Regions from separate parts of the Oryzomicrobium terrae genome, predicted to be linked through region 2. Evidence: predicted binding sites of a transcription regulator. Region 2 holds the regulator's gene; each other region holds the start of a gene.
What was found. Region 2 encodes HrcA, which represses chaperone genes, less so after heat shock. Its sites were predicted from a motif close to TNTTAGCACTCNNNGNCNNNGAGTGCTAANA; they were not measured.
Positions count from the first base shown of each region.

Region 1: rpoH (RNA polymerase sigma factor RpoH) is a predicted target of HrcA. The motif match lies at 3,424-3,454, and genes of this name have one in related genera.
Region 3: groES (co-chaperone GroES) is a predicted target of HrcA. The motif match lies at 7,154-7,184, and genes of this name have one in related genera.

Region 1 covers NZ_CP022579.1:409,190-418,759, reverse strand. The annotation lists gene OTERR_RS01910 (branched-chain amino acid ABC transporter permease) at 1-234, opposite strand, end outside; gene OTERR_RS01905 (branched-chain amino acid ABC transporter permease) at 231-1,088, opposite strand; gene OTERR_RS01900 (ABC transporter substrate-binding protein) at 1,269-2,462, opposite strand; gene OTERR_RS01895 (YXWGXW repeat-containing protein) at 2,767-3,129, opposite strand; gene rpoH (RNA polymerase sigma factor RpoH) at 3,483-4,334, shown strand; gene OTERR_RS01885 (Yip1 family protein) at 4,459-5,043, opposite strand; gene OTERR_RS01880 (cytochrome c oxidase subunit 3) at 5,152-5,997, opposite strand; gene ctaD (cytochrome c oxidase subunit I) at 6,029-7,645, opposite strand; gene coxB (cytochrome c oxidase subunit II) at 7,666-8,925, opposite strand; gene OTERR_RS01865 (SCO family protein) at 9,255-9,570, opposite strand, start outside.
Region 2 covers NZ_CP022579.1:1,191,417-1,200,986, reverse strand. The annotation lists gene recN (DNA repair protein RecN) at 1-1,509, opposite strand, end outside; gene OTERR_RS05470 (NAD(+)/NADH kinase) at 1,544-2,488, opposite strand; gene hrcA (heat-inducible transcriptional repressor HrcA) at 2,601-3,629, shown strand; gene hemH (ferrochelatase) at 3,750-4,862, shown strand; gene OTERR_RS05455 (VCBS repeat-containing protein) at 5,075-6,229, shown strand; gene OTERR_RS05450 (methyl-accepting chemotaxis protein) at 6,343-7,962, shown strand; gene OTERR_RS05445 (hypothetical protein) at 8,181-8,402, opposite strand; gene OTERR_RS05440 (protein kinase domain-containing protein) at 8,719-9,570, opposite strand, start outside.
Region 3 covers NZ_CP022579.1:688,151-697,720, reverse strand. The annotation lists gene OTERR_RS03180 (ABC transporter permease) at 1-439, opposite strand, end outside; gene OTERR_RS03175 (ABC transporter substrate-binding protein) at 473-1,582, opposite strand; gene OTERR_RS03170 (response regulator) at 1,716-2,393, shown strand; gene OTERR_RS03165 (sensor histidine kinase) at 2,386-3,930, shown strand; gene OTERR_RS03160 (sulfite exporter TauE/SafE family protein) at 3,947-4,711, opposite strand; gene groL (chaperonin GroEL) at 5,059-6,702, opposite strand; gene groES (co-chaperone GroES) at 6,748-7,038, opposite strand; gene OTERR_RS03145 (SDR family oxidoreductase) at 7,661-8,779, shown strand; gene OTERR_RS03140 (ArsR/SmtB family transcription factor) at 9,253-9,570, shown strand, end outside.

The DNA.
Region 1 (9,570 bases), 780 kb from region 2:
CAGCTGGGTGGCCAGGGCCAGGGCGTAGCCCCCCAGGCCGAGGAAGCTGGCGTGGCCGAAGGAGACCATGCCGAGCAGGCCGAAGACGAAGTCGAAGCCGATGGCGAAGATTGCCCAGATCATCACCAGGGTCGCCAGGTTGAGCACGAAATCGCTCGGGCCGGAGAACGGCAGCAGCAGGGCGATGGCCGCCAGGGGCAGGCCCAGCCACAGGTCGAAACGGGAGACGTTCATGCGGACCTCGTTGCGCGGAAGAAGAGGCCCTGGGGCCGGGTGAGCAGGGTCGCGATGAGCAGGGCGAAGGTGAGGATGTCCACCCAGCTCGGCATGTAGGAGTAACCGATGGCGCGCACCAGGCCGATCAGCAGCGAAGCCGCCACGGCGCCGCGGATGTTGCCCAGGCCGCCGAGGATGACGACGATGAAGCAGTCGATGATGGTGTTGGTGGCCATGCCCAGCTCGATGGGAAAGAGCGGCGCGGCGATGGCGCCGGCCAGGCCGGCCAGCCCCGAGCCGAGGGCGAACACGGCCATGCGCACCGACGACACGGGCAGGCCGAGCAGGCGCACCATTTCGCCGTCGCTGCTGGCGGCCCGCACCAGCATGCCGAAGGTGCTCTTCTCGATGAGCAGGAACAGGCCGCCGGAGACCAGGGCGCCGAAACCGATGACGAACAGGCGGTAGACCGGGATGGTGCTGCCGAACAGCTCCACCGTGCCGGCCAGGGCCTCGGGCATGGTCGATTCCTGGTAGCCCAGGCCCCAGACGATCTTGACCAGCTCGCTGATCACCAGGATCACGCCGAAGGTCAGGATCAACTGGTAGAAGTGGGGCCGGTTGTAGAGCGGACGCAGGGCCAGGCGCTCGATCAGGGCGCCGGCGACGGCCACCAGCACGGTGGCGCCGATCAGCCCGGCGACGAAGGAGCCGGTGTGGCGGCCGATGTCGAAAGCGATGTAGGCCCCGAGCATGTAGAGGGCGCCATGAGCGAAGTTGATCACGCCCAGCATGCCGAAGATGAGGGTCAGCCCCGAGGCGAGCAGGAACAGCAGCATCCCCAGGCTGAGCCCGATGATGAGGGTGGACATTGAGTATCTCCGCAGCGGAAGGACGAGCACCGCCCGGGAGGTCGGCCAAGCCGCCTCCGGGGGACTCCTTCCATCGGTCAGTCGGCCGGTGCGCGCGGCACCGGCGGGAAACCCGGCCCCTCGGGGCGACGGTCAGGCGCTAGGCCGGACGCGCCGCCCGGGGGCGAGCAGCAGGCGTGCTCAGGGCTGACAGGCGTCGAAGACGGCGTTGGGCGGGAACACCTTGGCGATCTTCATGGTGTAGGCCGGCGCCGGGGCGACGCCCTTCTCGACCACGCCCCACAGGCCGTCCTGCATGGCCTGGTGGTCGCAGGCGCGCATGGCCTTGCGCCCTTCCACCGAGTTGTCGCGGACGCTGTTCTCGAAGGCCGCGACCCATTTCTCCTTGTCCCAGGAGCCGGTCTGCTCGACGACGTCGAGCCACCAGGCCATGCCGTCGTAGGCTTCGCCGGCGGCGCTGGAGGGCAGTTCGTTGTATTTCTTACGGAAGGCTTCGACGAACTTGCGGTTGGCCGGGTTATCGACGCTGAAGTGGTAGCGCACCCCGGAATAGACGCCGATGGAGGCGGGGCCCACCCCCGCCGCCATGGTTTCGTCGGCGATCACTGGGCCGAATATCTTGCGCGTCTTGCCCAGATCCACCTGGCCGGCTTGCTTGACCATGGTCACGGCGTCGGAGCCGGTCATGAACAGGGCCACGCCGTCGGCGTTGGAACGGGCGATCTTGTCCACAATCGAGGAGTAGTCCCGGTTGCCCAGGGGGGCAAAGTCGGCGCCGACGATCTCGACCCCGGCCTTCTCCGCCTCACGGCGGTACCACTCCCAGCTGTCGCGGGTGGCCTGGTAGTCAGCGGTGACGCCATAGACGCGCTTGAGCTTCTGCTCCTTGGTGAAACTGAGGGCCATGCGCTGTTCCATGCCCAGGGTGTTGGAGGTGCGGAAGGTGTAGCGAGAGCCGTTGGGCACGGTGATCTTGTCGTCGGCGGACATGGTCACCAGGTGGGGAATCTTGCGCTGCTTGGCGATGTTCATGATGGCGATGCTGGAGGCCGAACTGACCGCGCCGAAGATCATCTGCACCCCTTCGGAGATCAGCCGGGTGGTCTTCTGCACCGCCGGTTGGGGCTTGGTCTCGTCGTCTTCCCAGATCACCTGGATGGGCTTGCCGAGGACCTTGCCGCCGCGCTGCTCGATGGCGATCTCGACGCCCTTGCGCATGTCCTCGCCGAAGATGCCGTAGGTGCCGGACAGGGACACCACCCCGCCGATCTTGAACTTGTCCGGATCGGCCGCCTGGGCGGCGGTGGCGAACAGCAGGGAAACGGCCAATGCACCCAACAGCCTGCCGTGACGGGCCTTGATACCAGCAACCATGTTTGTCTCCTCTGTTTTTTAGGGATGCCACTCTGATATTTCAGTGTAGCTGGCTGATATATTAGCACCGCTTCTTTGATATGCAACACGTTTCGATTAAGGGAATTTGCAACCTGCACCGAACCGACTCGACAGGCCTGCCGACGACGGAATGGCACAGCCAGCGGCCGCTTCCTGGACAGCGCACAAGGCCAGCGCAAGCGGGGCAGAGCAGGGCAAAACAAATGAAAAGGGCCGGCAGCGTGAATGCTTCACGCTGCCGGCCCTTTGCGGGCAACGGCGCTACACCATCACAGTGGATGTATCAGCGCCAGTCGCGGCGCTCGCCTCGGCCCCGGTCTTCCTCCCAGTGGCCGCCGGCATGGCGCCAGCCGTCACCGGCCCGTTCCCAGCGATGGGGCGTCCAGGTATAGCCAGGGCGCGGGTTCTCCCAGTGGCCGGGTACCCAGTCGTGCCGCTGGCCAGTCCAGTTCCAGAAACCGCCGATCCAGACCTGGCCCACGACCGGGGGCGGTCCCACGTATTCGACCCGGGGCGGCGGCGGCGCCACCATCACCGGTTCTGAATAGACCGGCCCGCCGTAATAGGGGCGGCCGGCCGGAGCGACCACACAGCCCGACAGGGCCGCGGCGGCAGTGAGAGCAACGAGCAGTAGTTTGGTACGCATGGCAATTCCTTGCTGGGAAGCAGTGGCAGGGGTGATGCATGTCCATTTAACGCCCGAAACCACCGCCGCGCCGACCCGCCGCCCCTGGATTTACCGACTGTTGCAACTTGCTGCCGACTGGAAAATCTGCCGCCACCAACAAGGCGCAGCCATGTCGGCAAAGCGGACGCGGGCAATTCGATACAGAGTCGACCCGGTAAAGGTGCTCTACTCCTAAATTAGATGCCCCAGCCCTGGCCCGGTTCTCGGCTTGCTTTGCCGGGGAGAGCGCCTGTTCCCAGAACTCCCCGCCCCTTTTAGCACTCCAATGCTACGAGTGCTAAAATTGTCTTGAACCCTTTTGGAGGACCTCCATGACCCAAACCGTTTCGCTGATGCAATTACCGGTGGCGATGGGCAATTTGGACGCCTACATCCAAACCGCCCAGCGCTTTCCGCTTCTTTCCGACGAGGAAGAGAAGGCCTTGGCCCGTCGTTTCCGCGACGACAACGACCTTGATGCCGCCCGTGATCTGGTGCTGTCGCACCTGCGGGTGGTGATCGCCATCGCCCGGGGCTACCTGGGCTATGGCCTGCCCCACGCCGACCTGATTCAGGAGGGCAACATCGGCCTGATGAAGGCGGTGAAGCGTTTCGACCCGGAACGGGGCGTGCGCCTGGTGTCCTTTGCCATCCACTGGATCAAGGCCGAGATCCACGAATACATCGTGAAGAACTGGCGGCTGGTCAAGGTGGCGACCACCAAGGCCCAGCGCAAGCTGTTCTTCAACCTGCGCAGCATGAAGCCGGGCAGCGAGACCCTGACTCCGGAGCAGGCCAACGAGGTGGCGGCCACCCTGGGCGTAAAGCCCGAGGAAGTGGTGGAGATGGAAACCCGCCTGACCGGCCACGACCTGGCCCTGGAAGGCAACCCGGACGACGAGGAAGGCCGTCTGGCGCCGATCGCCACCCTGGCCGACAGCCGCCTGGAACCGACCCGGGTGTTGGAAGCCCGGGAAGAGGAACGGCTGCACAGCGAAGGCCTGCATACCGCCTTGTCCACTCTGGACCCGCGCAGCCGCCGCATCATCGAGGCACGCTGGCTGGCCGAGGACGGCGGCGCCACCCTGCACGACCTGGCCGCCGAGTTCAGCGTTTCCGCCGAGCGCATCCGCCAGATCGAGGCCAAGGCCTTGAAATCTTTGCGTGGCGTGCTCGCCGCCTAAGCGCCCTGGCACCCCAAAACAACGGCCGGCATGCCCACGCATGCCGGCCGTTGTCGTTGATGCATGGTGATGGCGAAAACTTGTGGTTGAACGCCCTGGCGTCACGCCAGGATCGCCCTACGCATCAACTCACCGCCCAGCCCAGGGCGACAAAGGTGAGCAGCATCATCACCACCCAGGCGCACAGGCCGGCGGCCAACACCGAGCCCCACAGCAGCAGGGCATGGCCGTCGTCGTCGCCCATGTGGAAGACCCGGTTCACCCCTTGGTAGATCAACGCGCTCACCGCCACCAGGGCCACCAAGGCCACCACCACGGCGAACAGCACGCTGGGCACGAAGAAGGCCACCGGCGCGATCCACAGGGGCGTGGGCGCTACCGCCGCGAGGGTAAAGGCATCCTGGTAGGGCGGCCGGGCATCGATAACATCGCCCAGTTGCTGGATGATGCGCGCCATCACCGGGACCGCCACCAGTTCGGTGACGTAGAACAGGGTGACGATGCCCATCAACATCTCCCGGCTGATGGTCGGCAGGTTGACCGTCTCGTGGTAGGCCGACCAGGCGTAGAGCAACATTGCCGGGGGCACCAGGGACATGGGCACCACATACATCCAGAACATTTTGGTGACGGAGGGGTGGACCTTCATCAACCAGTCCCAACCCTCTGCATGGGACGACAACATTTTCGGGAACATCATCGGACTCATGACGTGCCTCCTTTCAGGCGTAACGCGTACTGCTAGCTTCTCCCTGAGCCCCTTTGCAATAACCGCCAAGCACTACAAGAACTTCGACCAGCACTAGCCGGGACCGTTCTACAGCCAATAGACGAAGACGAAGAGCAGCAGCCAGACCACGTCCACGAAGTGCCAATACCAGGACACCGCCTCGAAGGCGAAGTGATGGTCCGGGGTGAAGTGGCCGGCCAGCACGCGCAGCAGGATCACCGTCAGCATCACCGCCCCCAGGGTGACGTGCAGGCCGTGGAAGCCGGTGAGCATGAAGAAGGTGGCGCCGTAGATGCCGGTCTTCAGCGAGAACGAGGCCTCGTGGTACTCGTAGGCCTGGAAGGTGAGGAACAAGGCGCCAAGCAGCACGGTGAGCAGCAGCCCCAAGGTGAGCTGGCCGCGCCGCCCCTGCTTCAGCCCCCAGTGGGCCCAGGTGACGGTGGCCCCGGACGTGAGCAGGATCAAGGTGTTGATCGCCGGCAGCCCCCAGGCCGCCATGGGGGTGAACGCCTCCTTCAGCCCGGGCCCCTGGGTGGGCCAGGCCCCGTCGTAACCGGGCCACAGCAAGGGGGTGTGGGACAACCAGGGAATGGCGAACTCACGCACGTAGAAGAGCGCGCCGAAGAAGCCGGCAAAGAACATCACTTCGGAGAAGATGAACCACACCATGCCCCAGCGGAACGAGCGGTCCACCTGGCCGTTGTAACGCCCGGCCAGGCTCTCGCGGATCACGTTGCCGAACCAGCCGAACAGCATGAACACCAGGATGGCGGCGCCCAGCGCCATCACCCAGGGGCCGATGCCGACTTTGGCGAGCAGCAGGATGAAGCCCGACGCCAAGGTCAGCAGGGCCACCGAGCCGACCAGGGGCCACCAGGACGGCGGCGGCGTGTAATAGCCGCCGGGAGCGGTATGAGCAGCGTTCTGAGACATGGCGGGCCTCCGGGAACGGCAGGAGCAGCGGCTAACGGACCGTGGGTGGGGTGGTGAAGGAGTGGTAGGGCGGCGGTGAAGACAGGGTCCACTCCAGGGTGTCCGCCCCTTCCCAGGGTTTGGCCCCGGCGGGCTTGCCGCCGCGGATGCAGCTGATCACGTTATAGAGGAAGAGCAGCTGGGCCGCCCCGAGGACGAAGGCCCCCAGGCTGGCGATCAGGTTGAACTCGGCGAATTGCAGGGCATAGTCGGGAATGCGCCGCGGCATACCGGCCAGGCCGAGGAAATGCATGGGGAAGAAGGTGACGTTGAAGGCAATGGCGGTGAGCCAGAAGTGGGTCTTGCCCAGGGCCTCGTTGTACATGTGGCCGGTCCATTTCGGCAGCCAGTAATAGACCCCCGCCATGATGCTCATGGCTGCCCCGGAGAACAGCACATAGTGGAAGTGGGCCACCACGTAGTAGGTGTCCTGCAACTGGATGTCCACCGGCACCAGGGCCAGCACCAGCCCGGAGAAGCCGCCGATGGTGAACAGGCAGACGAAGGCGATGGCGAACAGCATCGGCGTCTCGAAGGTCAGGGAGCCGCGCCATAGGGTGGCCACCCAGTTGAACACCTTCACCCCGGTGGGCACGGCGATCAGCATGGTGGTGTACATGAAGAACAGCTGGCCGGCGGCCGGCATGCCGGTGGTGAACATGTGGTGGGCCCACACCAGGAACGACAGGAAGGCAATCGAGGCCACCGCGTAGACCATCGAGGTGTAGCCAAACAGGGGCTTGCGCGCGAAAGTGGGCAGGATGGTCGAGACGATGCCGAAAGCCGGCAGGATCATGATGTACACCTCGGGATGGCCGAAGAACCAGAAGACGTGCTGGAACAGCACCGGATCGCCGCCGCCGGCCGCCGAGAAGAAGTGGGTGCCGAAGTGCCGGTCGGTGAGCATCATGGTGATGGCGCAGGCCAGCACCGGCATCACCGCCACCAGCAGGTAGGCGGTGATCAGCCAGGTCCACACGAACAAGGGCATCTTCATCAGGGTCATGCCGGTGGCCCGCATGTTGAGGATGGTGACGATGATGTTGATCGCCCCCATGATCGACGACAGGCCCAGGATGTGAATCGCCAGGATGGTCATGTCGTAGGCGATGCCGCCCTGCATGTAGAGGGGCGGGTACATGGTCCACCCCGCCGCGGCCGCCCCGCCGGGAACGAAGAAGGACGAGATGAGCAGGGTCCCCGCCGCCGGCAGCAGCCAGAAACTCCAGTTGTTCATGCGCGGAAAGGCCATGTCCGGCGCGCCGATCTGTAGCGGCACCATCCAGTTCGCGAAGCCGACGAAGGCCGGCATGATCGCGCCGAAGATCATGATCAGCCCGTGCATGGCGGTCAGTTGATTGAATACCGCCGGGTCCACCAGCTGGATGCCCGGTCGCGCCAGTTCGGCCCGGATCAGCATGGCCAGGGCCCCGGCGAACAGGAACATGGCGAAGGAGAACCACAGGTAGAGGGTGCCGATGTCCTTGTGGTTGGTGGACGTCAGCCAGCGGCGCAGCCCACCCGGGGCGCCGTGGTGCTCCTCGGCGTAGTCCCGGGGCGGATGGCCGGGAACGCCTGGAATTGCGGGATTGGCGGAATGGGCGTCCATGGAGCCTCCTCGTCGTCTGCTCAATTGCTTGCCGGGGCGGAAGCCACGGCACCGGCATTGCGCCGGGCCGCCACCATGGCGGGTTGCACCACGTCGCCAGCCCGGTTGCCCCAGGCGTTGCGTTCGTAGGTCAGTATCGCGGCGATTTCCAGATCGGACAGCTGCTTGCCGAAGGCCTGCATGGCGGTGCCGGGACGGCCGTGCAACACCACGTCCAGGTGCCCGTCCACCGGCCCGGTCGCCACCTTGGAACCGTCCAGGGCCGGGAAAGCGCCGGGCAGCCCCTTGCCGTTGGGCTGGTGGCAGGCGGCACAGTTGGTGGCGTAGAGTTTCTCGCCCTGATCCTTCAGCTGGGCCAGGGTGTAGGTCTTGGCCGCCGCGGCCTTGGCAATGGCCCGCTGGGCTTTCTGCTCGGCCATCCAGGCATCGAACTCGGCGGGCGGCACCGCCTTCACCACCACCGGCATGTAGCCATGGTTCACCCCGCACAGCTCGGCGCACTGGCCCCGGTAGGTGCCGGGCTCGTCCACCTTGAACCAGGTGTCGCGGATGAAGCCGGGAATGGCGTCCTGCTTGACGCCGAAGGCCGGCACCCACCAGGAATGGATCACGTCGGCGGCGGTCAGCACCACCCGGATCTTCTTGCCCGTGGGCACTACCAGGGGATTGTCCACTTCGAGCAAGTAGTGCTCGCCCTTGTCCGCCTGGTTGCCGATCTGTTCCCGGGGCGTGGCCAGATTGCTGAAGAAGCGCACCGGTTCGCTGCCTTCCGGGGTGCCGTCCCGTGCCAGGTACTCGTACTCCCACTTCCACTGGTGGCCGGTGACCTTGACGGTCATGTCCGCCGCGCTGGTGTCCTTCATCGCCAGCACTGTCTCGGTAGCCGGCCAGGCCATGGCCACCAGGATCACCACCGGAATGATCGTCCAGACGATCTCCAGGGGCGTGTTGTCGTGGAACGTGCTGGCCTGGGCGCCCCGGGAGCGGCGGAAGCGGATCAGGGCATAGACCAGGGGCAGGAAGACCACCACCAGGATGACGGCACAGATCCACAGGATGGTGGTGTGCAGATCGTCGATCTGCCGGGCGATGATCGTCGCCGGCGGTTGCAGGTTGATCCCGAACTCGGCCCGGGCACCGCCCGGCAATAACCCGATGGCCAGGGCCGCAAGCCCGCCCCGGCAGGAAGAAAGCGCAGCGGCGCAGATAACGCGAAGACGGTGCCATGCCTGGCACGACCCCGCATCCATCGCCTGTCTCCATCCATCTTTTTTCTTCATCGACCCCTCCTCAACGGCGGGAGGAACGGCACGGGCCGCAACGTCAGCCCTCCGCACTCCCGGCGAGGCCACGGGCCGGGCGGACGGTCCATGGCGGGCGCTTCGTCGTGCCGGAAGGCGCCCATCCAGCCGAGGCCGCGCAGCCGACGAAACTCATGGCATGGGAGTACGTTGCAGCCAAACAGTTCCCAACGGCATGACCAGGGCACAGGGTCGATGCCCGGCGAGGCCCGTGGATACCGGGGGTTCGGGCAGATGCGGAGGTGGCGCCGCGGCGGCAGCGGTCACCGCGGATCAGCGGTGGATTAGCCCTGGATCGGGACGGAAGGCTAGCCGCGAGCCAGGAGCCGGTGCAGGTCGGCGGCGATGTCCTCGACGCTAGCGTCGTCGCGTACGTACAGGCGTGGGCGGCCGGCGCCATCGAGCACGTAGGCGCCGGCGGAATGGTCCATCACGTAGCCCATGCTGCCGTCCACTTCGCGGCGCGCCGCATAGACGCGGAAGGCCTGGGCGGCGGCGGACACGTCGGCGGTGCTGCCGGTCAGGCCGACGAAGTCAGGATGGAACCAGGGCACGTAGCTCGCCAGCTGTTCCGGGGTATCCCGGGCCGGGTCGATGCTGACGAACACCACCTGGACCCGCTTC
Region 2 (9,570 bases):
CCATTGATGGTCGGCCCGGGCCGCCACCTGGGGCAGGTGGGTGACGCACAGCACCTGCCGGTCGTGGCCGAGACGGTGCAACAGGCGCCCCACCACTTCGGCCACGCCGCCGCCGATCCCCACGTCCACCTCGTCGAAAACCAGGGTGGGCACTTTAGCCTGCCGGGTCGTCACCACCTGGATGGCCAGGCTGATGCGCGACAGTTCGCCACCGGAGGCTACTTTGGCCAGGGGCTTGGCAGTGCTGCCGGACAACCCGGCAATGCGAAATTCGACCTGTTCCAAGCCATGGGCACTGCCCCCTTCCAGGGGCACCAGCCCGATCTGGAACTTGCCACCGGACAGAGCCAGTTCCTGCATCACGGCAGACACGTCCTTGCCCAACACCTCCGCCGCCTTGGCCCGCTTCTTCGACAGGGCCTGGGCCAAGCTGCGGTAGCGGGCTTCCGCCGTCGCCACCCGGGCAGCCAGAGCCTCCAGGTCGCTGGCGTCGCCGAGCTGGGCAAGCCGCTGCCGGGCGGATTCCAGGCGGGCAGGCAGGGTTTCCGGGGTTTCCCGGTACTTACGCGCACAGGACAACACGGCATCGATACGCCGCTCGGCCTCCACCAGCCGGTCCGGGTCCAGTTCGACCCGGTCGGCGTAGCGGCGCAGCTCCGAAACTGCCTCAGCCAGCTCGGTCTGCGCGGAGCGAACCAGTTCCGCCACCGGCGCCAGGGTCGGATCGAAGGCACTCAGGTCGTCAAGCCGGGTGAGCACCCCGTCGAGCTGTTCTTCGCAAGCGCCATCGGCATCAGCCAGGGCACTCAGGGAAAAACGCGCGCCTTCGATCAGGCTGGCGGCATGGGCCAGGCGCTTGTGTTCGAGGTTGAGGCCTTCCCATTCGTCGGCGGACAAGCCCAGGGTTTCCAGTTCCTGCACTTCCCAGGACAGCCGCTCCCGCTCCTCAGCCAATTGGGCACCGTCGCGACTGGCGGCATCAAGCAATTCCCGAGCGTCCTGCCAGGCCCGCCACGCATCGCCCACGGCCCGCACCTCGTCGCGCAGCCCGGCCTGACCATCGAGCAAGGCCCGCTGGGCATCGCCGCGCAGCAGCGACTGGTGGGCGTGCTGACCGTGGATATCCACCAGGCCTTCGGCCACGGCCTTCAGTTGCTGCAGGGTGGCGGGGCTACCGTTGATGTAGGCGCGAGACCGGCCGCCGGCTTCCAGCACACGGCGCAGCAGCAACTCGTCGTCGCCGTCGGCGCTGGCCAGATCCTGCTCCGCCAGCCACTGGCGGATTTCCGGCAGGGCGGCGATCTCAAAGGCGGCGGTGACTTCGGCCCGGGCGGCACCGGCACGCACCAGGCCGCTATCGGCCCGCTCGCCGAGGACAAAGGCCAGCGCATCCACCAGGATCGACTTGCCCGCCCCGGTTTCCCCGGTGAAGGCGCCGAATCCCTGGGCAAACTCGAGTTCGAGGCGGTCGACGATGACGAAATCGCGAATGGTCAGGCGCAGCAGCATGATGGGCGCGAAGGTCTCAAAAGAAGGGAAAGAATCAGGTGCCCTTGGGCTTTTCGCTCCACTGCAGCTTTTGCCGCAGCATGGCGAAATAGCTGTAGCCCGGGGGGTGCAGGAAACAGACGCTGTGTTCGGAGCGGAACAGGCGGACGCTGTCGTAGCGGCACAAGGTCTGGGTCACCTGGCCGTCGAAGTGCACCCGGGAATCGTCGGCCGAGAGGATGCGGATTTCGATGGCGGCCGAATCCGGAATGGTGATTGGCCGGTTGGTCAGGGCGTGGGGGCAGAGGGGTACCAGGGCGATACCGCCCAGGGTCGGATGCAGGATCGGCCCGTTGGCCGACAGCGAGTAGGCGGTGGAGCCGGTCGGGGTGGACACGATCAGGCCGTCGGCGCGCAGGCTGTAAATGAACTCGCCGTCGATGAACAACTCGAATTCGATAAGGCGGGAGATGGCTCCCTTGTCCACCACTACGTCGTTGAGGGCCACATTGGCGGATACGACCTCGCCGCCGCGGATCACCTCGCTCCCGAGCAGCAGGCGGTTTTCCGGGGTAAAGCGGCCTTCGAGCAGATCGTCCAGGCACGACAGCATGTCGGAACGAGCGATGTCGGTCATGAAGCCCAGGCGGCCCTGATTGACCCCCACCAGCGGCACCTTGTAGCGGGCCAGTTTGCGGGCGGCGTTGAGCATGGTGCCGTCGCCGCCGACGACGATGGCCACGTTGGCCCGATCGCCGATCACCGAGAAATCCACGGCCTCGAAGGCGGCCAGGCCGCCCAGGGTGTGATGGGTCGCCAGGCCGTGGCCGCTGGCGGCACCGAAGCCGGCGATGTTGTCGGCAGTATCGGCTTCCACCAGAACCCTGACGCCCCGGTCGCTCAAGGCCTGAGCCAGGGCCAGCAAGGTGTCGGCCACCTCGGGACTGTGGTACTTGCCGATGAGGGCGACGGTGCGGGGAGTGCTGAACGACTGTGGCATGGCAAAATTAAACCACAAAACATCGCCGCCGCCGGACTCGCCCCACCTGACGGCCCCCGGTTTTAGTACGCGGCATTATTGTTGGCTCCCTTTTCGGTAACATTAGCAGGCCATGCTCGACGAACGCGCCCGCATCCTACTCAAGACCCTGGTCGAACGGTACATCGCCGAAGGCGAGCCCATCGGCTCCCGCGCCCTGTCCCGGTATTCCGGCCTCGACCTCTCCCCCGCCACGGTCCGCAACGTGATGGCCGACCTGGAGGAGGCCGGCTTCGTTGCCAGCCCCCATACCTCCGCCGGCCGGGTACCGACGCCGCGGGGCTACCGGCTGTTCGTCGATTCCCTGCTCACCGTGCAACCCCTGGAAAAGGGCCAGATCGCCGCCCTGGAGCACCAGCTCGACCCGGGCCAGCCCCAACAATTGCTCTCTTCGGCCTCGCGCATCCTGTCCGACCTGTCCCATTTTGCCGGAGTGGTGGTGGCACCGCGCCGCCAGGCGCCGCGCATCAAGCAGATCGAGTTCCTCAGCCTGTCGGAAAAACGCATTCTGCTGATCCTCGTCACCTCGGACGGCGAGGTGCAGAACCGCATCCTGTTCACCGAGACGGCCTATTCGCCCTCGGAACTGGTCACCGCCGCCAACTACTTCAACCAGCACTGCGCCGGCCTGGATTTCGATCAGGTACGCGGCCGCCTCGACGCCGAACTGCGCGAACTCAAGTCCGACCTGCAGCGGCTGATGAGCGCGGTGCTGGCCGTCGGCGACCAGACCCTGGGCGAAAGCAGCGAACGCTACGTGATCTCCGGCGAGCGCAACCTGCTCGACGTGGACGACCTCTCGTCCAACGTGCGCCGCCTGCGCGAGCTGTTCGACCTGTTCGAGCACAAGACCGGCCTGGTACGCCTGCTCGACCTGTCGAACAAGGCCGATGGGGTGCAGATCTACATCGGCAACGAATCGGGCATCGCCCCCCTGGACGAGTGCAGCGTAGTCACCGCGCCCTACGAGGCCAACGGCCAGGTGATCGGCTCGGTGGGGGTGATCGGCCCGACCCGCATGGCCTACGAGCGGGTCATCCCGATCGTGGACATCACCGCCCGGCTGCTCTCTTCCGCCCTCACCTACCAGGCCACCGCCTGACCCTGCCGGCACCGGCCGGCAGCGCCTGCGCCGGTTGCCCAGAACCGCTCTGCAATCCCGCTTCTCGGCGCCACCGCTGAGACCAGTTTCCCTAGAACCAGAATCCGCCACAGGACCGCCATGCCCCGCTTCCAGCCCGAGCCCCCGTTCAAGCACGGTACCCCGCCCCAAACCGCCGTAGTGCTGGTCAACCTCGGTTCCCCCGACTCCCCCACCCCCGAAGCGGTGCGCCGCTACCTCAAGGAATTCCTCTCCGACCCCCGGGTGGTGGAAATCCCCAAGGCAGTGTGGTGGCCGATCCTCAACGGCATCATTCTCAACACCCGGCCCAAGCAGTCCGCCGCCAAGTACGCCACCATCTGGACCCCGGAAGGCTCGCCCCTCAAGGTGCACACCGAGCGCCAGGCCAAGCTGCTGAAAGGCCTGCTCGGCGAGCGCGGCCACCGGGTCACGGTCACCTGGGCGATGCGCTATGGCAGCCCGGCCCTGCCCGAGGTACTCGACCGGCTCAAAGCCGAGAACCACACCCGCATCCTGCTGCTGCCCGCCTACCCCCAGTATTCGGCCAGCACCACCGCCACCGTGCTCGACCAGGCCGGCCAGTGGCTCGCCGGCCTGCGCAACCAGCCCGAGCTGCGCAGCCAGCGCAGCTTTGCCGACGATCCCGGTTACATCGCCGCCCTGGCCGCCAGCGTGCGCGAGCACTGGCAGGCCCACGGCAAGCCCGCCGAGAACGACCCGTCCTACCGGCTGGTAATGAGCTTTCACGGCGTGCCCAAGCGCACCCTGGATCTGGGCGACCCCTACCACTGCGAATGCCACAAGACCGCCCGGCTGCTCGCCCGGGCCCTAGGGCTGCCCGAACAGCAGGTGCTCACCACCTTCCAGTCCCGCTTCGGCAAGGCCGAGTGGCTGCAGCCCTACACCGCACCGACCCTGACCAAGCTGCCCCAGGACGGGGTGACCCGGGTGGACGTGCTCTGCCCGGGCTTCGTCGCCGACTGCCTGGAAACCCTGGAGGAGATCGCCCAGGAGGTGAAGGCCGACTTCCTCAATGCCGGCGGCCAGGTCTTCCACTACCTGCCCTGCCTCAACGAGCGCCCCGACTGGATCGCCGCCCTGGCCGACCTGGCCGAGCGCCAGTTGGCCGGCTGGCCAACCAAAGCGCCCCGGGACGACCAGGGCCTGGCCGAGTCCGTGGCCCGGGCGCGGTTGCTCGGCGCCCGGGAGTAATGGGGCCAGGTGTCGGCCCAGTTTAGGGCCAAGCATCGGGCCAACCCCTAGAAGGGGCGGGCATCTTCACGATACCTGCCCGGAGCGCGAGGACTGGCGCGGACTTCCAGGCACATGCCGTGAAGACCCGCGCCAATCCTAGGTCTTGGCCCAGGTTAAGCTTTCGTCATCTTGGCCGTTAACGCATGGGTAACCGCGCCCGGAGCCCACCCATGCACATCACCCAGTCCATCCTGGAGCAACGCTCCAGCCACGCCGCCCAATCCCAGCGGGAGGTCAGCGAAAGCCTGCGCGCCTGGGTTGGCGACCGCCGCCCCGATTTCGAAGGCCAGAGCGCCCCGACCAACCAGACCGGCGCGGCCGGTGCAATCAATTCGGGCAACGGCGCCTCGGGCGTGCCGGACGCGCTGCGCCCCCTGGTGGAACTTTCCCAGGCGGCCCTGGCGGCCCAGCAAAACGACAGCGCCAATGCAGCCAACCAGAATCCCGTGGGCCAGGCCGTCGCCGCCAGCGACCCGAACGGCGACAACGGCCTGGACCCGCGCATGAAGCTGCTCAAAGCCGTGATCGAAATGCTCACGGGCCAGACCATTCAACTCTTCAACGCCCGCGACATCAGCGCCCCGGCCGCGACGGACGTGTCTGCCCCACCCGATCCGAACGGCAACGCCCAGGCCGGCAATGCCGCCGCGCAACGGGCCGGTTTCGGCGTCGAGTACGACTACAAGGAAACGGTACGGGAGAGCGAGACCACCACCTTCGCCGCCAACGGCGTGGTGCGCACCGCCGACGGCCGGGAAATCAACTTCCAGGCATCCCTGACCATGAGCCGCCAGTTCGAGGCCACCTACAGCGAACGCCTGCGCCTGGGTGACGCCAAGATGCGGGACCCGCTGGTGCTCAACTTCAACGGTAACGCCGCCCAGTTGTCGGACCTGAAGGTCGCCTTCGACCTGAATGGCGATGGACAGAAGGAAAGCCTGCCCTTTGTCGCCAGCGGCAGCGCTTTTCTCGCCTTCGACCGCAACGGCGACGGTCAGGTGAACGACGGCCGCGAGCTATTCGGTCCGACCAGCGGCAACGGTTTTGCCGAACTGGCCGCCCTCGATGCGGACGGCAACGGCTGGATCGACGAGGCCGACCCAGCCTTCCCCCACCTCGGTACCTGGACCCTCGGCGCCAACGGCCCGGTGTTCAAATCCCTTGCCGACCAAGGCATCGGCGCTCTTTCCACCACCGGCCAGGCCACCCCTTTCGACCTCAAGGACAGCGCCAACCGGCTCCAGGCGCAGATCCGCGCCACCGGCGTGTTTTTGCACGAGTCGGGAGCGGCTGGCACAATCCAACAGATAGACGTGGCTGCCTGAAGCAAATCGGGCGACACGCCCCTGCCGGCGGCGGGCTCGAACACCCGCCCCAGGCCTACTAAAAACAAGGCCACCCGTTCGCGGGCCATGGCCATTGGGAGGTAACGGGTCTCATGAAGCGTATCGCCGACTGGAGCATCTGGGTTCGTCTGACCGCCGCGATCTGGCTGGTGCTGGTGGCCGCCTGGAGCGGCATGATCGTCTGGGAAACCGCAGTCACCCGCGATACCGCCGTCAATCAAGCGGAAAGCTTCGCCAAGAGCATCCACGAGATGACCATGGCCGGCCTCACCGGCATGATGATCACCGGCACCGTGGGGCAGCGCGAGGTGTTCCTCGACCAGATCAAGCAGCTGTCGATCATCAAGGACCTGCACGTGGTGCGCGGCGAAGCCGTCTCCAAGGTGTTCGGTCCGGACACCAAATCCACCCGCCCCCTCGACGATGTGGAAAAACAGGTGATGGGCAGCGGCAAGCCCTTCGTCGCCGTAGGCGACGACGGCGACGGCCGCTACCTGCGCGTGGTGAACCCGACCCTGGCCTCCACCAACTACCTGGGCAAGAACTGCATCATGTGCCACCAGGTGCCGGAAGGCACCGTGCTCGGCGTGGTCAGCATGAAGGTCTCGCTGTCCGACGTCGATGCCGCGGTCAACAGCTTCGGTGTCAAGATCGCCGCCACCGCCGTGGCGGTGGTGATCGGCCTGCTGCTGGTGATCTACCTGTTCACCCGCCACTTCGTCACCGAGCCGATCGGCCAGCTGACCCGCGGCCTACGCGACATCGCCGAGGGCGACGGCGACCTGACCCGGCGCCTGCCGGTCAAGGGCAAAGACGAAATCGGCGAGGCCGCCGGCGTCTTCAACCAGCTGATGGAAAACTTCGCCAATCTGGTGCGCCAGGTCAGCACCGCCGCCGGCCAGGTGTCGGGCAAGGCCCACGACCTGTCCCAGTCCGCCGGCCGGGTAGCGGCCAGCTCCCACCGGCAGAACGAGCAGTCGGTCCAGGCCGCCAGCGCGGTCGAGCAACTGGTGGAAAGCATCGTCTCGATCTCGGATAGCGCCAGCCACGTCCAGCAGCAATCCCAGGAGAGTCTGGCCCGGGCCGACGAAGGCAATCGCAGCCTGAACCAGCTGCTCGGCGAGATGAAGGGTGTCGAACACAATGTGCGTACCATGGCCGACACGGTCACCGAATTCGTGCGCAGTACCGACGCCATCACCCGCATGACCCAGGAGGTCAAGGACATCGCCGAGCAGACCAACCTGCTGGCCCTCAACGCCGCCATCGAGGCTGCCCGGGCCGGCGAGGCCGGCCGCGGCTTCGCCGTGGTCGCCGACGAAGTGCGCAAGCTGGCCGAGAAGTCGTCCCGTTCCGCCAGCGAAATCGATTCGATCACCGACAGCCTGTCGGCCCAGTCGGTCCAGGTGCGCACCGCCATCGAATCGGGCCTGACCAACCTGGCTGCCAGCCAGCATTCGGTGGAAGGGGTGGCCAACATCCTGCAGGCCACCAACGGCTCGGTTACCGAAGTCGGCCACGGCCTGGACACCATCGCCGCCGCCACCGAGCAGCAGCGCCGGGTGAGCGGCGACGTGGCCGAAAATATCGCCGCCATCGCCGCCATGGCCCAGGAGAACAATGGCGCCGTGGAAGAAACCGCCCAGGCCGCCCAGGCCCTGGAAGCCCTGGCCGATTCGCTGCAGGGCGCGGTGGGCCGCTTCCGCACCTGATCGATAGCCGGAGTGGTAACGACAAAGGGCACCTGCGGGTGCCCTTTGTTTTGGTCCGGCCCATGCGGAGACAGAACGCCCACCGCGCATCGCGTCCTCGACCCTACCCCACGGCGTAACGCCCGGTCAGCAGAGGTGGCCGCGAGTTGCGCGAGCCGGCGGCAATCAGCATCGGCACCGTCCCCGAGCCTCCTGGTACCTATCCCTTCGCCAGCCGATTAGCCCTCGCCAAGCAGCGCGCGTAACCGCGGCACCAGGAACAGGTTCAAGGCCAGCACGATGATGGCGGTACTCACCCCGGTACGAACCACCAGATTCAAGGGCAGCGTCTGTTCCGCCAGATCGAGCAGCAGGCTGAGCAGCAGCGCGAGCAGGAATACGGCCAGCCAAACGATGGTGAGAAAGACCAGTTTGCCGTTACGGCGGATAAGCACTTGCATGACGGATCACCTTCACGGCATTGAGACGGCCATGCCCAGCCCGGCATAGCGCCGCCGCGCGGCAGGCAGCGGCTCCGGAAGCCTAACGCCATTAGTTGTCTGGCATGTTACAAGCGCACCCGGCACCGTCTGCAAACGTAGGCCGGGCAGGACATGCGGGCGTTGGCCGGTGGCACAACAACAACGCCAACAGCCCCCCTGTGGTCGGCCAGGAGTTGTGGCATCAGCCCTGTGCCCGACAAGGTAAGCATGCGCCGGCACTCCCGGCCGGCCGGGCCATCCGTGCCTCGAACCCTCGCGCAACCTGCCCCAACCGTCAGTCGAGCAGGGCCAGCCCCCCCGGGGCGGCCTTGGGCGCGGGCGCGCTGCCCCGCACCGCGACCGCCCCGAGCTTGGCCAGGGACTTGTTGGCCTGGCGCAGGCGGGTAATCAGGATGCCGGTGATGGCCCGGTGAAAGCGCTCCTGCAATTCATCGGAGGACAGGGCCATGGCAGCGGCGCTGATTTCCAGAAAAACGGTTGGCGCCAGGGTAACCACCGTGGCACTGCGCGGCCCCTGCTCCGGGTCCAGGTAGGCCATCTCCCCGACCACCTCGCCACTTTCCAGGCGGGCCAGGCTGCGCCCCTGGTAAGAAACTTCGACCTGGCCGGAGACGATCACGCCGAACACCTTGTCCAGGGTCAGTTCGCGGATCAGGGCGACTTTTTCTGGCACCTCCTGCCAGGTGGAAATGCGCAGGATCTCCCACAATTCCACGTCCTCGAAGCGGCGGAAGAACGGCAGGCCACGCAGGGTCATGAAGCGCTTGCGGTCCCGTTCCGCCACATCGTCCTCGTCGTCGAGGATCTGGTAGCGCACCGAGGACAGATCCTTGGCGAAATCGGCGCCACTGCGATAACGGTTGTAGAGGTCCTTTTCCAGGGCCTTTTTGAGGATCGGGTCCATCCCCGCCGGGATCGCCGGGTTGAGAGCGCACACGGCGGGGGGCTCCATGTTCACGATCTTATAGACCAGGGAGGCCGGGTTGTCGGCACGGAACGGCAGGCGCCCGGTGAGCAACTGGAAGAGCAGCACGCCCAGGGAATACAGGTCGGTCTTATGATTGAGCGGATAGCCCTTGACCTGCTCCGGCGACATGTAGGCCGGGGAGCCGACCCCCATGACGAA
Region 3 (9,570 bases), 500 kb from region 2:
CGAACAGCTGGCTGACCCACACCGAATAGAAGCCCACCGGTCCGGCGGCCACCACGTAACCGAAGGACAGCACCATCGGCGAGACGAACACCGGCACCAGCAGCAAGGGCTCGATCCAGCGCCGCCCGGGCAGGTCGGTGCGGGCCATGATGAAGGCCAGCGCCCCGCCCAGGGGCACGGCGATCAGGGCCATGCTGCCGGCGATGAGCAGGGAGTTCTTTGTCGCGTCCCAGAAATCCGGGTCGTCGAAGATGAAGGCATAGGCCGCCAGCCCCGGCGATGCCTGGCTATCGAAGAACGGGGCGTTGAGCAGGCTCTGGTAGAAGATCAGACCCAGGGGGACCAGCACGGTGAGCGCGGTCAACGCGATCACCAGCCCCCGGGTGGGAAAAAACCGCCACACCGAGGTGGCGGCAAGGGAGGAGACGGGAGTCGTCACGGCAATGCTCCGGAAGGATCGCGGCGCCGGCGCTTACTTGCGCGCGCCCATGGCCTGCTGCCACTGCTTGATGAATTCCAGGCGCTTGTTCTGGTCGAGGAAGGTCAGCAGGCTGGGGCCGACCGGGATCGGCTTCAAGGCGTTGCCGTGGGTCTTGGCCAGGCCGGCGGCGGTCAGTTCGCCTTCCACGTCGGCGCGCACCGAGCCCAGTTCGGACTGGTTGGCGATGATGGTCTGGCCGCGCTTGGAGAGGATGTAGTCGAGCCATAGCTTGGCGGCGCTCGGGTTCTTGGCGGTCTTGGCGATGAACATCACCCGGGACATGACCAGCACGTAGTCGCTGGGCACTACCCAGCCGATGCCCGGGTCCTTCTTGGCGCGCAGCATGGCGTAGGAGCCAAAGACGTTGTAGCCGAGCAGGTTCTCGCCGGAGCCGATGCGCTCCATCATCGTGCCGCTACTCGACTGGAAGCGCGGGCTGACACCGCCCACGGCCTTGGCCAAGTCCCAAAAGCCCGGATTCACCTTGCTGTCCTGGGTGATCAGCATGAAGCCGACGCCCGACTTCTCGATGTCGTAGGACGTCACCTTGCCCTTGAAGCGCTCGCCCTTCTCGCGCAGCAAGCGGGCAAAGTCGGCGTGGCTGTGGGGAATCTCATCAGCCTTGAGCAGGCGCTTGTTATAGACGAACACGATGGGCTCGTAGGTCACCCCGTAGGCCTCACCCTTCCACACCGACCAGTCGGGCAGCTTAGGCGTCTCGGGGGACTTGTAGGCCAGGGCCAGGCCGTCGTTGACCAGCTTGATCTGCAGGTCCATGGCCGAACTCCACAGCACGTCGGCCGACGAACCGCCGGCGGCTTTCTCGCTCACCACCCGGTTGTACAACTCGGTGGTGTTCATGTCGTTGTATTCGACCCGAATGCCCGGATAGAGGGCCTCGAAGTCCTTGATCAGCGGGCTCACCGCATTGGTGTCGGTGGCGCCGTAAACGATCACCTTGCCCTCCTTGCGGGCGGCGGCGACCAGGTTGGCGTAGTCGGCTGGGTAGCCGGCGGGCACCTGGGCGGCGGCGGGAGCGGACAGCAAGGGCGTCAGGGCGGCGGCGGCGGTGATGGTTAAGGTGCGAAACCAGCGTTGCATGGCTGTCTCCTCGATATCGTTGTAGGGTTTCGCGGGGGGCGGTGCAGACCGTGGCGGCCACCGCATCCCCGTGTGGTCGCTACACTAGGGGCGCCTAGCTTTCAGATTGCTTTCAATTTTTTTCGGGTGGACCGTGCGCCTGCTCATCGTCGAAGACACTCCCCAACTGGCCCGGGCCCTGGCCGAGGGGCTGAAGAAATCCGGCCTCGTCGCCGACGTGGTGGGCGACGGCCTGCACGCCGACCAGTTGCTGCGCAGCGAACGCTTCGACGCGGTACTGCTCGACCTCAGCCTGCCCCGCCTCGACGGTCTGGAAGTGCTGCGCCGCCTGCGCGCCCGGGGCGACGACGTGCCGGTGCTGGTGCTCACCGCCCGGGGCAGCACCCTGGACCGGGTCCAGGGCCTCAACGAAGGCGCCGACGACTACCTGGCCAAGCCCTTCGAACTGGCCGAGGTGGAAGCCCGCATCAAGGCCCTGGTGCGGCGCCGCTACGGACGCCCGACGCCGGTGCTGCAACTGGGGCCGCTGCGTTACGACACGGTGAGCCGCCGCTACCAGCTCGGTGAGGCGCCCCTGGAGGTGACGCCCCGGGAGCACGCGGTGCTCGAAGCCCTGCTGCTCAAGGCCGGTCAGCCGGTGGCCAAGCAGGCCCTGTGCGACCGCCTGTGCAACCTGGACGATGCGGTGACCCCGGATGCGGTGGAAATCTACGTGCACCGCCTGCGCAAAAAACTGGCTGGCTCCACCCTGGCGATCCGTACCCTGCGCGGCCTGGGCTACCTGCTCGAAACCGAGGTCGGCGATGCCTGACCGGGCCGACCTGACTGACCCGAGCGGCGTCTCCGCTGCGCCGCCGGATGCCGAACCGGAGGGCACGGCTCCGCCACGGCGCCGGCGCAGCCTGCGCCGCACCCTGCTGATCTACCTGCTGGCCCCCCTGGGCGCCGCCCTGGCGGTGAATACCGCGGTGACGTACCGCACCGCCCTGGACTCGGCCAACCAGGCCTACGACCGGACGCTCCAGGGCGCCCTGCTGGCGATCTCGGAACGGGTCACGGTGGACGACGGGCTGATCCGCATCGACCTGCCCTACTCGGCCCTGGAAATGCTCGAAAACGATTTCCAGGACCGCATTTACTACCGGGTCAGCCATCCGGAGCAGGGCGAGATCACCGGCTACCCGGACCTGCCCGAGCCCCTGCCGGGCAAGCGCTTCGGCATCAGCCGGGCAATTTCCGGCGAAGCCTCCAGCGACGAGGTGCACAACCGCAAACCTTTCTTCTACGAAACCGCCTACCACGGCGAACACCTGCGCATCGCCGCCCAGTGGCGCCCCCTGTTCTACCCGGGCATCCGCGGCCCCCTGTTGATCCAGATCGGTGAAACCCAGGGGGCGCGCAACCAGTTGGCCCGCCAGCTGCTGCTCGAATCCCTGGTCAAGGAAGGCGTCCTGATCGTCTTCGCCGCCCTGCTCATCGCCTTCGGTGTGCTGCACGCCCTGGGACCGCTGCGCCGCCTGCGCCACGAGGTGGCCGCCCGGGACCCGCTCGACCTGTCGCCCCTGGCCGCCGACAACGTGCCCAGCGAAGTGACACCCCTGGTGGATGCGGTCAACGCCCATACCGCCCGGGTGCGTCAGCTCACCGACGCCCAGCGCCAGTTCATCGACGACGCCGCCCACCAGCTGAAGACGCCCCTGGCGATTATCAAATCCCAGGCCGATCTGGCCCAGCGCGAAACCGACCCGCTGCGCCTGCAACGCATGGTCGGCGACATCGGCCAGACCGCCACCGCCACGGCCCGGCTGGTGCAGCAACTGCTCACCCTGGCGCGCAGCGACGCGGCGCCGCCGGCCAGCCAGGTGCTAAACCTGACCGAGCTGGCCCGCCAGGTGACCTTCGACTGGCTGCCCCAGGCCCTGGCGCGGCGCATCGACCTGGGGTTTGCCGGCGAGGTGCCCTGCCCGGTGCGCGGCGACGAGGTACTGCTACGGGAATTGGTGGCCAACCTGATCGACAACGCCCTGCGCTACACGCCGGCAGGCGGGGTTGTGACGGTGGAGGTGAGCGTGGAGCGGAAAACCGCCACGAATGCCGACAAGGCGGTCGTCCTGCGCGTGGACGACAGCGGTCCGGGGATAGGCGTCGACGAGCGGGAGCGGGTATTCGACCGCTTCTATCGCCCGGCCGGCAGCAGCGCGCCGGGCAACGGCCTGGGGCTGGCCATCGTGCGCGCCATTGCCCGCCGCCACGGCGGCGAGGTGGGCCTGGACGACGGCCCCGAGGGACGGGGCCTACGGGTAACGGTGCACCTGCCGGCAGTGGGCGGGGAAAACGACGCCGCCTGAAACGGTGGCACGGGGCTCAAACCACCAGCCGGGCGCCGATGAAGGCCAGCATCACTGCCAGGGCCGGGCGCAGCCAGCCGTCGTGGAGGCGGTGGCTGAGGTGGCTGCCGAGCCAGATACCGGGCAGGGAACCGGCCAGCAGGTTGACCAGCAGGCTCCAGTCGATGTGCCCCAGGCCGGCGTGGCCGATGCCCGCCACCAGGGTGAGGGGCACGGCGTGGGCGATCTCGCTGCCCACCAGGCGGGTGGTGGGCAGGGCCGGCAGGATGAGGAACAGGGCCAGGGTGCCCAGGGCGCCGGCGCCGATCGAACTCAAGGTGACCAGCACGCCAAGCACCGCACCGGTGGCCCACAGGGCCGGACGCATGGCGGCGAAGGGGGCATCGCGCCAGCGGGACGGCACGTGGCGCAGCAACCAGGGTTTGCCGAGGATGGCGGTGGCGGTGAGGAGCAGGGCCACGCCGAGCATGAAGCGGAACACGCCGTCCAGGGCCTGGGAGGGGCCCAGGCGAGAGAGCAGGGCCAGGGTGAGCAGGGAAGCCGGCACGCTGCCGGCGGCCAGCCAACCGACCAGGCGCCAATCCACGTGCCGCTGGCGGTGGTGCACCACCACGCCGCCGGCCTTGGTCAGGGCTGCGTAGAGCAGGTCGGTGCCGACGGCGGTGGCCGGGGTGATGCCGAACCAGAGCAGGATAGGCGTCATCAGGGAGCCGCCGCCCACGCCGGTGAGGCCGACCACGCAGCCCACTGCCAATCCCGCCACCACGAATCCGAGTTCCACGCCGTTGCCCCTTCACGAATGGCGGCCATGCTAAACGATCCGTTTATAACGGCTCTATACGGAATGGCTATTTGCAAAGCCATATTGATTCTATGGCCAACGCCAAAAAAAGTAGACTCGCCCAATCCCTGCACCAGATATGGCTCTCCAAGAAGATGCCTCCGAGATCAAGCATTGGCGCGGCTCTCCACGATGGCACCGTGAAAGTCCGCGCCTGGCGTGGCTTTCCAGAGGGGTAAAGAAAAACCCCGCACCGGAGTGCGGGGTTTTTCGGGCCGGCCAGCGGCGAATCGCCGACAGGCCGGCCGGCAGGGCGCCGGGAACGGGTCCCGGACGGCCGGGCGGTGTTACATGCCCATGCCCATGCCGCCCATACCACCCATGTCGCCCATGCCGCCGGGCATGGCGGGCTTGTCTTCGGGCAGCTCGCCGACCATGCAGTCGGTGGTGAGCATCAGGCCGGCCACGGAGGCGGCGTTCTGCAGCGCGGTGCGGGTCACCTTGGTGGGGTCGAGCACGCCCATTTCCACCATGTCGCCGTACACGCCGGAGCCGGCGTTGTAGCCGAAGTTGCCCTTGCCTTCCAGGACCTTGGAGACCACCACGGAGGGCTCGTCACCGGCGTTGGCGACGATCTGGCGCAGGGGCTCTTCGATGGCGCGCAGCACGATCTTGATGCCGGCTTCCTGGTCGGGGTTGTCACCCTTGACGGAAACGGCAGCGCGGGCGCGCAGCAGGGCCACGCCGCCGCCGGCGACGATGCCTTCTTCAACGGCAGCGCGGGTGGCGTGCAGGGCGTCTTCGACGCGGGCCTTCTTTTCCTTCATTTCGACTTCGGTGGCGGCACCGACCTTGATCACGGCAACGCCGCCGGCCAGCTTGGCCACGCGCTCTTGCAGCTTCTCACGGTCGTAGTCGGAGGTGGCTTCCTCGATCTGCTTGCGGATGGTGCCGACGCGAGCTTCGATGGTGGCGGCATCGCCGGCGCCGTCGATGATGGTGGTGTTTTCCTTGCCGATCTCGATGCGCTTGGCTTGGCCCAGCTCGGCCAGGGTGGCCTTTTCCAGGGACAGGCCGACTTCTTCGGCGATCACGGTACCGCCGGTCAGGATGGCGATGTCTTCCAGCATGGCCTTGCGACGGTCGCCGAAGCCCGGAGCCTTGACGGCGCAGGTCTTGAGGATGCCGCGCAGGTTGTTCACCACCAGGGTGGCCAGGGCTTCACCGTCCACGTCTTCGGCGATGATCAGCAGCGGGCGGCCGGCCTTGGCCACTTGCTCGAGCACCGGCAGCAGGTCGCGGATGTTGGAGATCTTCTTGTCGAACAGCAGGACGAAGGGATTGTCCAGGGCGGCAATCTGCTTGTCCGGGTTGTTGATGAAGTAGGGGGACAGGTAGCCGCGGTCGAACTGCATGCCTTCGACGACGTCCAGTTCGTTGTCCAGGGACTTGCCGTCTTCGACGGTGATCACGCCTTCCTTGCCGACCTTGTCCATGGCATTGGCGATGATGTCGCCGATGTTGGTGTCGGAGTTGGCGGAGATGGAGCCGACCTGGGCGATTTCCTTGGTGGTGGAACAGGGCTTGGAAATCTTGCGCAGTTCGTCGGTCAGGGCGGCGACGGTCTTGTCGATACCGCGCTTCAGGTCCATCGGGTTCATGCCGGCGGCCACGTACTTCATGCCTTCGCGGACGATGGCCTGGGCCAGCACGGTGGCGGTGGTGGTGCCGTCACCGGCCACGTCGGAGGTCTTGGAAGCGACTTCCTTGACCATCTGGGCGCCCATGTTCTCGAACTTATCCTTCAGTTCGATTTCCTTGGCGACGGACACACCGTCCTTGGTCACGGTGGGGGCGCCGAAGGAGCGCTCGAGCACCACGTTGCGGCCTTTCGGGCCCAGGGTCACCTTGACGGCGTTGGCGAGGATGTTGATGCCGGCAACCATGCGCTCGCGGGCGACGTCACCGAATTTGACTTCTTTAGCAGCCATTCTTTACTCCTGAATTCTGGGAAGGATGAGAGGGGTCTGAAAGCCTTAGGCTTCCACCACGCCCATGATGTCTTCTTCGCGCATGACCAGCAGTTCCTGGCCATCCACCTTGACGGTCTGGCCGGCGTACTTGCCGAACAGGACGCGGTCGCCCACCTTCACTTCGAGGGCACGGACCTTGCCGTCTTCGAGGACCTTGCCGTTACCGACGGCAAGGATTTCACCCTGGTCCGGCTTCTCACCGGCGGAATCGGGAATAACGATACCGGAGGCGGTGGTGCGTTCGGCTTCGACGCGCTTGACGATCACACGGTCGTGCAAGGGACGGATTTTCATGGAGTGAGCTCCTGACAAAGTTACAGACAAAGACACGAAATAGCGGGCAGTTGGCGCGGGGAGCCGAGCTCACCCTGCGCTCGCCTGCCGGACCGGACGAGCCAGCCACAGAGGCTGTTAGCACTCACCCGTGACGAGTGCTAATAATAGGGACGGCCCAAGCGGTTTTCAAGGGCGGCCCCTCAGTTTTTGTTAGCCGCCGGCACCACGGCGGGGCCCCAACCCCCCGGGCCCAACGCAGTCGCCTGTTCAATCAATGGCTTAGGGGACACCGTGCCACGGCCCTGACGATTGCATCCCTCCCTGCCCCTGGCCGGCCAGGCGCGCGCGCGGGCGAGCTCCCTGCCGTCCTGAGCCTGGCGACTGCAACCGTATGCTCCCTGACGAGGGGGAGCGATCTCCCGCGCCATTCGGCGCCCCACCTCGTGTGTCCATCCCTCGCGCCACGGCCAGCCGCTGCCACGCCCCCCCCCTGCGCGCTTGACGGCAACGAGTACAAAGGCATATGACTGCATAAATTGCCAAAAAACCCCGTAGCCCGCGCAATCGCCCTCCTCCAGTCAGGTTCATGGAAGCGTCAGCGCGTATAAGTAACAATTTGCTTACATTTGCGCAGATCGTTTTGACCTACTCACCTCGTTTACTGATTACCGGTGGCACCGGCTTCATTGGCGCCGCCCTGGCCTCCCGACTGATCCAAACCGACCGCTGGGATGACTGCCTGTTTCTCGTCCGCGCCGACCACCGCGAAGATGGCCTGGCCCGGATCGCCCACGTCCTGCGCGACCACGGCACCCCCGAACACCTGCTCGATCGCCTGCACCTCGACCAAATCCTGTGCGGCGGGCTCAACAACGTCGCCGAATGGCAGGACGACCCGCGCCTGCCGTCCATCGTGGACGTGGTCAGCTCGGCGGCCGTCGCCTCCTTCGGCAACCACCCCTCGATCTGGCCCACCAACGTCGATGGCGTGCTGGCCATGGCCCATGCCCTCAGCAAGCGCTGCACCCTGCGCCGTTTCCTGCAGATCGGCACGGCCATGGCCTGCGGCCGGCAAGCCCCCGTCCCGGTGCCCGAGGGCTACGACGCGGGGGAGGAAACCGAGCACTTCCTGGAATACACGGCCAGCAAGTACGAAGCCGAGCACCGCATGCGCGAGGAGTTGCCGGACCTGCCCCTGATCGTGGCCCGCCCATCGATCGTGGTGGGTCACAGCCGCCTGGGCTGCGCCCCGTCCGGCAGCATTTTCTGGGTGTTCCGCATCGCCCGGGCCCTGCAATGCTTCCCCTGCGGCCTCGACCAGAAAATCGACGTGATTCCCGTCGACTACTGCGCCGAAGCCCTGCAGCTGTTGCTGGAAAAGCCCACGCTGCAGCACACGGCCTACCACATCACGGCGGGTGAAAAGCGCTCCTGCAGCTTCGGCGAGATCGACATCGCCATTGCCAACGCCACCGGGCAAACGCCCATGACGAAGACCTACAAGGCCCTGCCCTTCGAGGAAATCGCCAAGATGCAGGGGCAATTCAAGGAACTGCTGGGGCCGTGCAACCGCCGCATCGTCCTGCGCGCCATCCGCGCCTACGGCGACTTCGCCGCCATGGAAATGCTGTTCGACAACCAACGCCTGCTCGCCGAAGGCATGGCGCTGCCGCCGCCGCTGACCTCTTATGCAGGGCTGTGCGAACAGACCAGCCGGGATCATCTGATTTCCGAACAGATGAAGTTCGACTACAAGTAAGCCCCCGCTAAGCCACCCAGGCGCCAGCGCGACACTGCCCGGCGCCCTCGACAAGAGAAGCCCCTCTCCGCCAGGTGAGGGGCTTCTTGTTTGCGGGACCAACCCCGCGCCCTCCTCCTTGGCCGCTCCGGGCGCGGCACCGCTACCTGACCGCCTCGCCTGCCGGCCCGGCCTTGCCGCACACCGACACTGCGTCCGGATCCGCGAGCCCCCACACACGGGCCTGCGCATCCCTTCCCCTGGCCCTGCCAGGCTAAACAGCACAGACACAGCTGGGCGGATTGCATGCACCGGACGCCTCCGTCCGCGCCGTGCCAGCCCCCATCCCCGGAGGGAAACAGGCGATGAGGGAAGCGCCCCGAAGGCGGCCCTCCCGCAGCGCTTCCCACGGACGTCCATGCCCAGACCACGGCTCCAGCGGACCGCCTTGAAATATCATTGACTTCTAATTTAGAAAAATCTAAATTAGAAAAATGCGATCTTCCAATGAAACTTCCCGCGACCAGCCCGAGGAGGCGGCCGCCCCCAGCGACCTGCTGCACGACCTGCGCCCCCATGCGGCGTTGGCGGTGCGGCTGCTCAAGGCCATGGCCCATGAGGAGCGGCTGCTGATCCTGTGCCGCCTGCTCGCCGGGGAGTGCTCGGCGGGCGAGCTGGCGCGGGATTCCGCCCTCAGCCAGTCGGCCTTTTCCCAGCACCTGACGGTGCTGCGCGGCGAGGGGCTGGTGACCAGCCGCAAGGAAGCCCAGACCGTCTTCTATTCCCTGGCCCGCCCCGACGTGGCCGACATC